2 regions of the Streptomyces sp. G5(2025) genome follow, and region 2 is predicted to be linked to the other one. Evidence: riboswitches for the same ligand, from Rfam matches in the RefSeq annotation. Region 2 holds a riboswitch; the other holds the start of a gene.
The links. Region 2 has a riboswitch for glycine ahead of gcvP (aminomethyl-transferring glycine dehydrogenase). Riboswitches for the same ligand answer to the same signal wherever they lie in the genome.

Region 1 (4,203 bases), 4.6 Mb from region 2:
GAGTCGCTCGGCCACGTCGACGTGCTCGCAGCCGCCGTAGTAGCGGCGGCCGGGGTAGCCCTCCGCGTACTTGTTGGTGAGGACCGTGCCCTGGGCCTCCATGACGGCGACCGGAGCGAAGTTCTCCGAGGCGATCATTTCCAGGGTGGACTGCTGGCGGTGGAGCTCGGCGTCGACGGCGGCGGCGACCTCCGGGTCCAGCTCGTGCAGAGGGGTGTTCAGAAGCGACATCGGGGAGATCCTTAGCTGCCGGAGAACTCGGTGTACTCGTCCGCGGAGAGCAGGTCCTTCGGCTCCTCCGTGGTGCGGACCTTGAAGAGCCAACCGCCCTCGAACGGCGCGGAGTTCACCAGCGACGGGTCGTCCACGACGTCCTGGTTGGCCTCGGTGACCTCGCCGGTCACCGGGGAGTACAGATCGCTGACGGACTTGGTCGACTCCAGCTCACCGCAGGTCTCGCCCGCGGTCACCGTGTCACCGACCGCCGGAAGCTGCACGAAGACGACGTCACCGAGCGCGTTGGCCGCGTGCTCCGTGATGCCGACCGTCGAGACGCCCTCCTGGGCGTCCGACAGCCACTCGTGTTCCTTGCTGTAACGCAGCTGCTGGGGGTTGCTCATGACCTGAATTCTCCTGTACGCGGGTGGGTGCTGCGGAACGGGAAAGATGTGCGCGGGGTCACTGCTGCTGGGCTTCTGCCGTGCTTCTGCCGTGCGTGAGATGACCGCCGCGGAGGTGTCACTTCTGGCGCTTGTAGAACGGCAGCGCCACGACCTCGTACGGCTCGTGCGTGCCGCGGATGTCCACGCCCACGCCCGGGGTGCCCGGAGCGGCGTGTTCCGCGTCGACGTACGCCATCGCGATCGGCTTGCCCAGCGTCGGGGACGGGGCGCCGGAGGTGACCTCGCCGATGACCTTGCCGTCGGCGACCACGGAGAAGCCCGCGCGCGGGACCCGGCGGCCCTCGGCGATCAGGCCGACCAGCTTGCGCGGCGGCGCGGACTCGGCGCGCTCGGCGGCGGCGGCCAGCGCCGCGCGGCCCACGAAGGAGTCCGCCTGCGACGTCTTCTCGAACTTCACGACCCGGCCGAGGCCCGCGTCGAACGGCGTCAGCCCGGCGGTCAGCTCGTGCCCGTACAGCGGCATGCCCGCCTCCAGGCGCAGCGTGTCGCGGCAGGAGAGACCGGCCGGGACCATGCCGACGGGCGTGCCGGCCTCCATCAGCGCGTTCCACAGCTTCTCGGCGTCACCGGGGGCGACGAACAGCTCGAAGCCGTCCTCGCCGGTGTAGCCCGTGCGGGCGATCAGCGCGGGGACGCCCGCGACGGTGCCGGGCAGGCCCGCGTAGTACTTCAGGCCGTCCAGGTCGGCGTCCGTGAGGGACTTCAGGATGCCGGGGACTCGGGGCCCTGGACGGCGAGCAGCGCGTAGGCGTCGCGGTCGTCGCGGACCTCGGCGTCGAAGCCCTCGGCGCGGGCGGTGAGGGTATCCAGCACGACCTGCGCGTTGGAGGCGTTGGCGACGACCATGTACTCGGGGGCCTCGGTCCGGCCGAGCCGGTAGACGATCAGGTCGTCCAGGATGCCGCCGTCCTCGGCGACGATCATCGTGTAGCGGGCGCGGCCGACCCCGATGGAGCCGATGTTGCCGACCAGCGAGAAGTTCAGGAAGTCGACGGCCTCGGGGCCGGTGACGGTGATCTCACCCATGTGGGAGAGGTCGAAGAGGCCGGCCTTGGTGCGCACGGCGTTGTGCTCGTCGCGCTCGCTGGCGTACCGCAGCGGCATGTCCCAGCCCGCGAAGTCGGTCATGGTCGCGCCGAGCGCGCGATGTGTCGCATCGAGGGCGGTCAGACGGGGGGCAGTGCTCATGAAGAAAACTCCCAGGGCATGACGGGCGAGGTCGATCCTCCCCATCTGTCATCGGAACCTGAGAGGTTCGCCGGAGCGTCTCGGCTTCGAGAGCCCGGCTTGCACCTTGGGTGGGGCCGACGGCTGCCGGCCCGCTTTTCAGATGTGCCTCGCCCGCGCGGTACGGGGCCTGAGAGATTCAAGGGAGGGACTTGCTCCTTCGGCGCCCCGGACCCGTACATGCTGGTCCGGGAACTCTCCCGCGCGGATTCAAACGGCCGGTATGGAGTTGGCGCGCACATCATTGCACGCGGCTTCGGCCGGCGGGGACGTGTGGTCGAGCAATCCTCTTGTGCCGCATTACCTTCTCTTTACACTTGCCGGGGAAAGCAGTACGTGACCGCTATGGGGAGGCCGATCACGGTGCGCAGCAGGACGAGTGTCTACGCCACTACCACGGGGGTGGCGCTGCCGAAGCAGGCTGCCGCCCCGCTCCGGGAGGGCTGCGGCCCGCACCCCGTGGCCGTCGTCCGCGATCTGCGGCAGCGGGCCGGGCACAGCCCCCATCGCCTCACCTTCGCCGAGGGCGACCTGGTCGTCGTCTCCGGGCTGCCCGGCGGCGGAAAGTCGACGCTGATGCGGCAGGCCGTCACCGGCGCCCGTATCGACTCCCAGGACACCCGCGACCGCTGGGCGGCCCGCATGCCGGGATGGCTGCCGTACGCGGTCTACCGCCCCGTGGTCCGCCTCGCGCACTACGCGGGCCTGCGCCGCACCCTGCGGTCCGGGGCCGGCGTCGTCGTCCACGACTGCGGCACCCAGGCATGGGTGCGCCGCTGGCTCGCCCGGGAGGCCCTGCGGCGCGGCAGGACGCTGCATCTCCTCCTCCTCGACGTCCCCGCCGACACCGCCCTCCAGGGCCAGCGCGAGCGCGGCCGCGGCGTCTCGCGGTACGCCTTCGCCCGGCACCGCAGAATGATCGCCAGGCTCGTGGACGCCGCCGAGCGAGGTGACCTGCCGCGCGGCTGCGGCTCCGCGGTGCTGCTGGACCGGGCGGCGGCGCAGGTGCTGCGGGGGATCGCCTTCGACCGCTGAGGACCGCCGGAGTTAGGGTGCGAGCCGCAGGCAGAGCGGTCGCGAGCAGGGGTTGGCACAGATGGACTTTCCGGCGCAGGCACACGCCCATCCGTACGGCGGATGGCCGGGCAACGAACTGGAGGAGGTCCTCGCGGCCTCCCTCGGCGCCCCTTCCTCGGCGGGTGCCCGCATCGTCGAGGTGCTGGGCCGCAGCCGGATCTGGGTCCCGCTGCCCAACGGCGGCGGCCCCGACAGCGGCACCCTCGACCTGCCGACCCTGGAGATCGACGGACAGGCGTACGTCCCCGTCTTCACCTCCGAGGAGCAGTTCCGCCAGGCGCTCGGCAGCGCGGCGGACCACATGGGGTACACGGTGGCGCCCGCCGTCGAGTTCGCCCGCGGCCTCCCGCCGCAGCTGGGGATCGCGCTGAACCCCGACGGCACCGTCGGCGCCCCCCTGCCGCCGCCCGCCGTGGCCGAACTGTGCCGGGCCGGCCGCACCCCGCTGGACGGGCCCACCACCGGCGGCCGGGTCCGCCTCTTCGAGCCGGACTGGCAGGAGGACCCGGTGGACTTCCTGGCCGCCGCGGGCCGGGAATTCGAGGCGGCGGGCGCCGTGCTGACCGCGCGCCGCTGTCTGGCCGCCATCGAGACGGACGACCCGACGCTCTTCGTCGGCGTCGAACTGACCACCTGGGAGGGCGACGCCCGCGACCTCCCGATGCGGGCCCTCGGCCGCGCCCTCACCCAGATCCCGGTGCCCTGGCCGGTCAACCTCGTCCTGCTGGACGTGGCCCAGGACCCGGTGGGCGAGTGGCTGCGGGCGAAGGTACGGCCGTTTTACCTGCGCGGGGTGTGAGAGGCCGTCCCCTGGCCCCCGGCGGCGGAGGCCGCGCGTCCGTGTGGGTTGACGTGGCGTACGTCAAGTCCGGGCGGGGATCGACGCTTAAGCTGGTTCCATGACCCGGCCGGGGCACCGCCATGCCGTCCGGGTGCATGAGGTTGATCGGGTTCATCGGGTTCATCTGGTTCATCGAGTTCATCGAGTCGTCGGGTTCGGCGTGAAGGGGCGGTTACGGGTGAGTGCGTCGGGCACGGCCGCGGGCGACGGGGTCTCCGCCGGTCGAGCACAGCCGAGACCTGGGGGACAGGTCGAGCAGCTGCTGCGCCAGGTGACGCCGGGGCGTTACGACGCGTACGAGGCACTGCTGCGCGCGCTCGCCGCCGACCAGCTGTGGATGCTGCTCTGGCACGGCCAGGCCGGCTCCCCCGACGC
Region 2 (4,203 bases):
TTCATGCCGGCCATGACGGCGCTCGCCGCGTTCGTGCCGTGCGCGGAGGACGGGATGAGGCAGACGGTGCGCTGGTCGTCACCGTTGGCGCGGTGGTACCCACGGACCGCGAGCAGCCCGGCCAGCTCACCCTGCGACCCGGCGTTGGGCTGGAGGGAGACCTTGTCGTACCCGGTGACCTCGGCGAGCCGCTCCTCCAGCTCACGGATGAGCGTGAGGTAGCCCTGCGCCTGCTGGGCGGGCGCGAAGGGGTGCAGCTGTCCGAACTCGGGCCAGGTGACCGGCTCCATCTCGGTGGTCGCGTTGAGCTTCATCGTGCAGGAGCCCAGCGGGATCATGCCGCGGTCGAGCGCGTAGTCGCGGTCGGCGAGCCTGCGCAGGTAGCGCAGCATCGAGGTCTCGGAGCGGTACTGGTGGAAGACCGGGTGCGCGAGGTAGTCGTCGCCGCGCAGCAGGTCCGCGGGCAGCGTGTCCGCGACCTCGGCGTCGAGCGCGTCGACGTCGGCCTCAACCCCGAAGGCACCCCACACGGCGGCCAGCTGGCGGCGCGTGGTGGTCTCGTCACAGGCGAGCGAGACATGGTCGGCGTCGACCCGGCGGATGTTGACGCCGTTCTCGCGGGCGGCGGAAACGATTCCCTCGGCCTTGCCGGGCACGCGCACGGTCAGCGTGTCGAAGTACGCGCCGTGGACGACCTCCACGCCACCGGCCTTCAGGCCCGCGGCGAGCAGCGTCGCGTACCGGTGGGTGCGCCGCGCGATGGACTTCAGCCCGTCGGGGCCGTGGTAGACGGCGTACATCCCGGCCATGACGGCGAGCAGCACCTGAGCGGTACAGATGTTGCTGGTGGCCTTCTCACGGCGGATGTGCTGCTCTCGGGTCTGCAGCGCGAGGCGGTACGCCTTGTTGCCGTCGGCGTCGACGGAGACACCGACGAGCCGTCCGGGCAGGCTGCGGGCGAACTTCTCGCGCACCGCCATGTAACCGGCGTGCGGGCCGCCGAAGCCCATCGGCACCCCGAAGCGCTGCGTCGTGCCGACCGCGATGTCCGCGCCGAGCTCACCGGGCGAGGTGAGCAGCGTCAGGGCGAGCAGGTCGGCGGCGACGGTGACGACCGCGCCCAGCTCGTGCGCCTGGTCGATGAGCGGCTTGATGTCGCGTACGACACCGGAAGCACCCGGGTACTGCACGAGTACGCCCACGACACCGCGCTCGGCGGCTTCGGCGGGAATACCGGTGCTCAGATCCGTGACGACGACCTCGACGCCGGTCGGCTCGGCGCGGGTCCGGATGACGGCGATGGTCTGCGGCAGGGTGTCGGAGTCGACGACGAAGACCCCGTCCTTGACCTTGCCCATGCGCCGCGACAGGGCCATGGCCTCGGCGGCGGCCGTGCCCTCGTCGAGCAGCGAGGCCCCGGAGGTGGGCAGACCGGTCAGCTCGGCGACCATGGTCTGGAAGTTGAGCAGCGCCTCAAGACGCCCCTGGGAGATCTCGGGCTGGTAGGGCGTGTAGGCGGTGTACCAGGCAGGATTCTCCATGACGTTCCGCAGGATCACGGGCGGCGTGAAGGTGCCGTAGTACCCGAGCCCGATCATGGAATCGAGCACCTGGTTGCGGTCCGCGAGCGAACGCAGCTCGGCAAGCACCTCGGCCTCGGAGCGCGCGCCGGGCAGCTTCAGCGCCTCGGCGTTCTTGATCACATCCGGCACCGCGGCGGCCGTGAGCTCGTCCAGCGAGCCGTACCCGACCTGGGCGAGCATCTTGGCCCGCGCTTCCGCATCGGGCCCGATGTGCCGCTGCTCGAAGGGGATGCCCTGTTCGAGCTCGGAGAGCGGGATGCGATTGGTGGCAGTCATTGCGGAGGCCTCCTGGTCTGCGCGACCTACGAGGGGTACCACGGCGCGGGTACCCGGACGGCCTCCCCCTCTGTCATCTCAACCTGAGAGCTTCACCGGGGGACACCCGCGAAGGCGCCGTCCCGGCTTTCACCGTCGGTGAGGAAGGGGTTTCGAACGTGCCCGCCCGTACGCCCGCCCTGCTTTCCAGAGTGACCTCATCCGTGCGGTACGTGTGCCTGAGAGATTCCGGGGAGGATTTGCTCCTTCGGCGCCTCCGGAAATCCTGACCCGGAGAGCTCTCCCGCACGGGATCAGCAGCCAGCGCCAGCCTACCAGCGCGCCCCCCGGCCGTTCCGTCGAGTGGCCGCCTGCCCCGAAGTGCTCTTACTTAGTGAGTACGAGCGGACAAAGATGAGTTATGCCCACATCCGACCCCGCGACAGGCTGGAGGGCCCGTGCAGACCGACATCGATCCGCGCAATCTGATCGGCCGCAAGGCGTTCGACCGGAACGGGGCGAAGATCGGCACGATCGACGAGATCTATCTCGACGACGCCACCGGCGCACCGGAGTGGGCGGCCATACGCACCGGCCTGTTCAGCCGCGACGCCTTCGTCCCTCTGGAGCCGAGCGAACTGGTCGACGACGGCACCCTCCGCATCCCCTTCGACCGCGACCTGATCAAGGACGCCCCCGACTTCGGCGTAGGCCGCCACCTCTCTCCCGCTCAGGAACTCCAGCTCTACCACCACTACGGCCTGGACACCACACCCCCGTCGCCCCCACCCCCGGACCACGACTTCGGCCACATCACGGGCGCGGACCCTTCCTGACCCGCGTCGGCCACCTGTCCGCAGTCCTCGCCCCTTACCCCTGTACGAGCTGTCCCGCCGCCCCTCCGGCCCGAGAGCGCACCCTCAAACGCGCCCTCACCCCCTCCCACCGCCACAGCCCCCACCCTCAAACCGTGGCTTCGACCACGTCCGTCACAAGCAACCCACCCCACCCCGCCACCCACCTCACCTCTTGCCCCCTTTACGAGCCGCCCCGCAGCCCGGGGCGACCCTCAGCCACACCCCTCATGCCAGCCACTTCCCCGCCCCTCCAGGCCTCACCTACGGACCGCAACGTCCCACGACCACTTGCCGCAACCCTCGCCCTTCCCCCTGAACAACAACCACACCCAGGAACAACACCCCCCGCCGAACCCTCACCCCGAGCCCGCACCCTCAACCGCCTCCCCCACCCCGGCCACCGCCCCGCCCCCCGAAGGCGACGACACCTCCACCACAGCGGCCAGCGGCTCCACCGCACAGGGCGCCCGCTCCACCAACGGCAACGGCTCCGCCGGCGCCAGCAGCGGATCGTCCGTACGGAACGTCCGCACCCGCCCCGGTTCGGACCCCGGCGTCTCGAAACGCACCGTCACCCGCCCCAGCCCGCTGCCCTGCACCCACCCGTGCCCGTACTCGGCATGCCGCACATCGTGCCCGGCCACCCAACGCCGCTCCACAGGCGCCGCCGGCTCCTCAGCGCCCACCTCCTCCGGCTCCCCGAGCGACGCCCCTCCTGCCTCGCCGCCGGACTCCGGCCCCGCATCGGCCTCAACAGGCACCTCCGCCTCAGCCGCCGCCTGCGCCTGCGCGAAGAGGTCCTCTTGCGTGTAGTCGGCGAGCCCAGTGACCGCCACCCCCAGGAGCCGCACCCCTCCCGTGGTGTCCACCGACTCCAGCAGCCGCGCCGCGGCCTCCCGCACCACTCCGGGGTCATCCGTCGGCCCCCGCAGCGTCTCGGACCGCGTCAGCGTCGAGAAATCGAACCGCCGCACCTTCAGCACGATGGTCCGCCCCGAGTGCCCCGCCGCCCGCAGCCGCTGCACACACCGGTCGGCGAGCCGGGCGACCTCCCCCCTGACCCGCACCCGGTCGTGGATGTCCACGTCGTACGTGTCCTCGACGCTGACGGACTTCGTGTCCCGCTCGGCCACCACAGGCCGCTCGTCGTGCGCCAGCGCCATCGCGTACAGCGATCCGCCGTGCGCCTTCCCCAGCAGCCGTACGAGCTCGTCCTCCCCGGCCTCGGCGATCTCCTCGACCGTGGTGATCCCGGCCCGCCGCAGATGGTCCCCCGTGGCAGGCCCCACCCCGGGCAGCGTCCGCACCGACATCGGCCCCAGCAGCGCCCGCTCCGTCCCTGGCGCTATCAGCCGGAGCCCGTCCGGCTTGGCCTCCTCGGAGGCGATCTTCGCCAGCATCTTCGACGCGGCGAGCCCCACGGACCCGGTCAGGCCGGTCACCGCCTTGATGTCCGCCCGCAGCCGCTCCCCCACGGCCCGGGCCGACGCCTCGTCGTCGGCGACGCC

Region 1: another riboswitch for glycine. It lies ahead of gcvT (glycine cleavage system aminomethyltransferase GcvT); the one in region 2 lies ahead of gcvP (aminomethyl-transferring glycine dehydrogenase).

The regions. Positions count from the first base shown of each region.
Region 1 is NZ_JBMUZT010000006.1:5,656,302-5,660,504, forward strand. Features, by position in the region: gene glyA (serine hydroxymethyltransferase) at 1-231, opposite strand, end outside; gene gcvH (glycine cleavage system protein GcvH) at 243-620, opposite strand; partial or broken gene gcvT (glycine cleavage system aminomethyltransferase GcvT) at 739-1,871, opposite strand; glycine riboswitch at 1,907-2,019, opposite strand; glycine riboswitch at 2,020-2,123, opposite strand; gene ACOBQB_RS36560 (AAA family ATPase) at 2,256-2,945, shown strand; gene ACOBQB_RS36565 (enhanced serine sensitivity protein SseB) at 3,007-3,786, shown strand; gene ACOBQB_RS36570 (enhanced serine sensitivity protein SseB C-terminal domain-containing protein) at 4,007-4,203, shown strand, end outside.
Region 2 is NZ_JBMUZT010000006.1:1,016,890-1,021,092, forward strand. Features, by position in the region: gene gcvP (aminomethyl-transferring glycine dehydrogenase) at 1-1,859, opposite strand, end outside; glycine riboswitch at 2,056-2,155, opposite strand; gene ACOBQB_RS15455 (PRC-barrel domain-containing protein) at 2,297-2,674, shown strand; gene ACOBQB_RS15460 (DNA polymerase IV) at 3,052-4,203, opposite strand, start outside.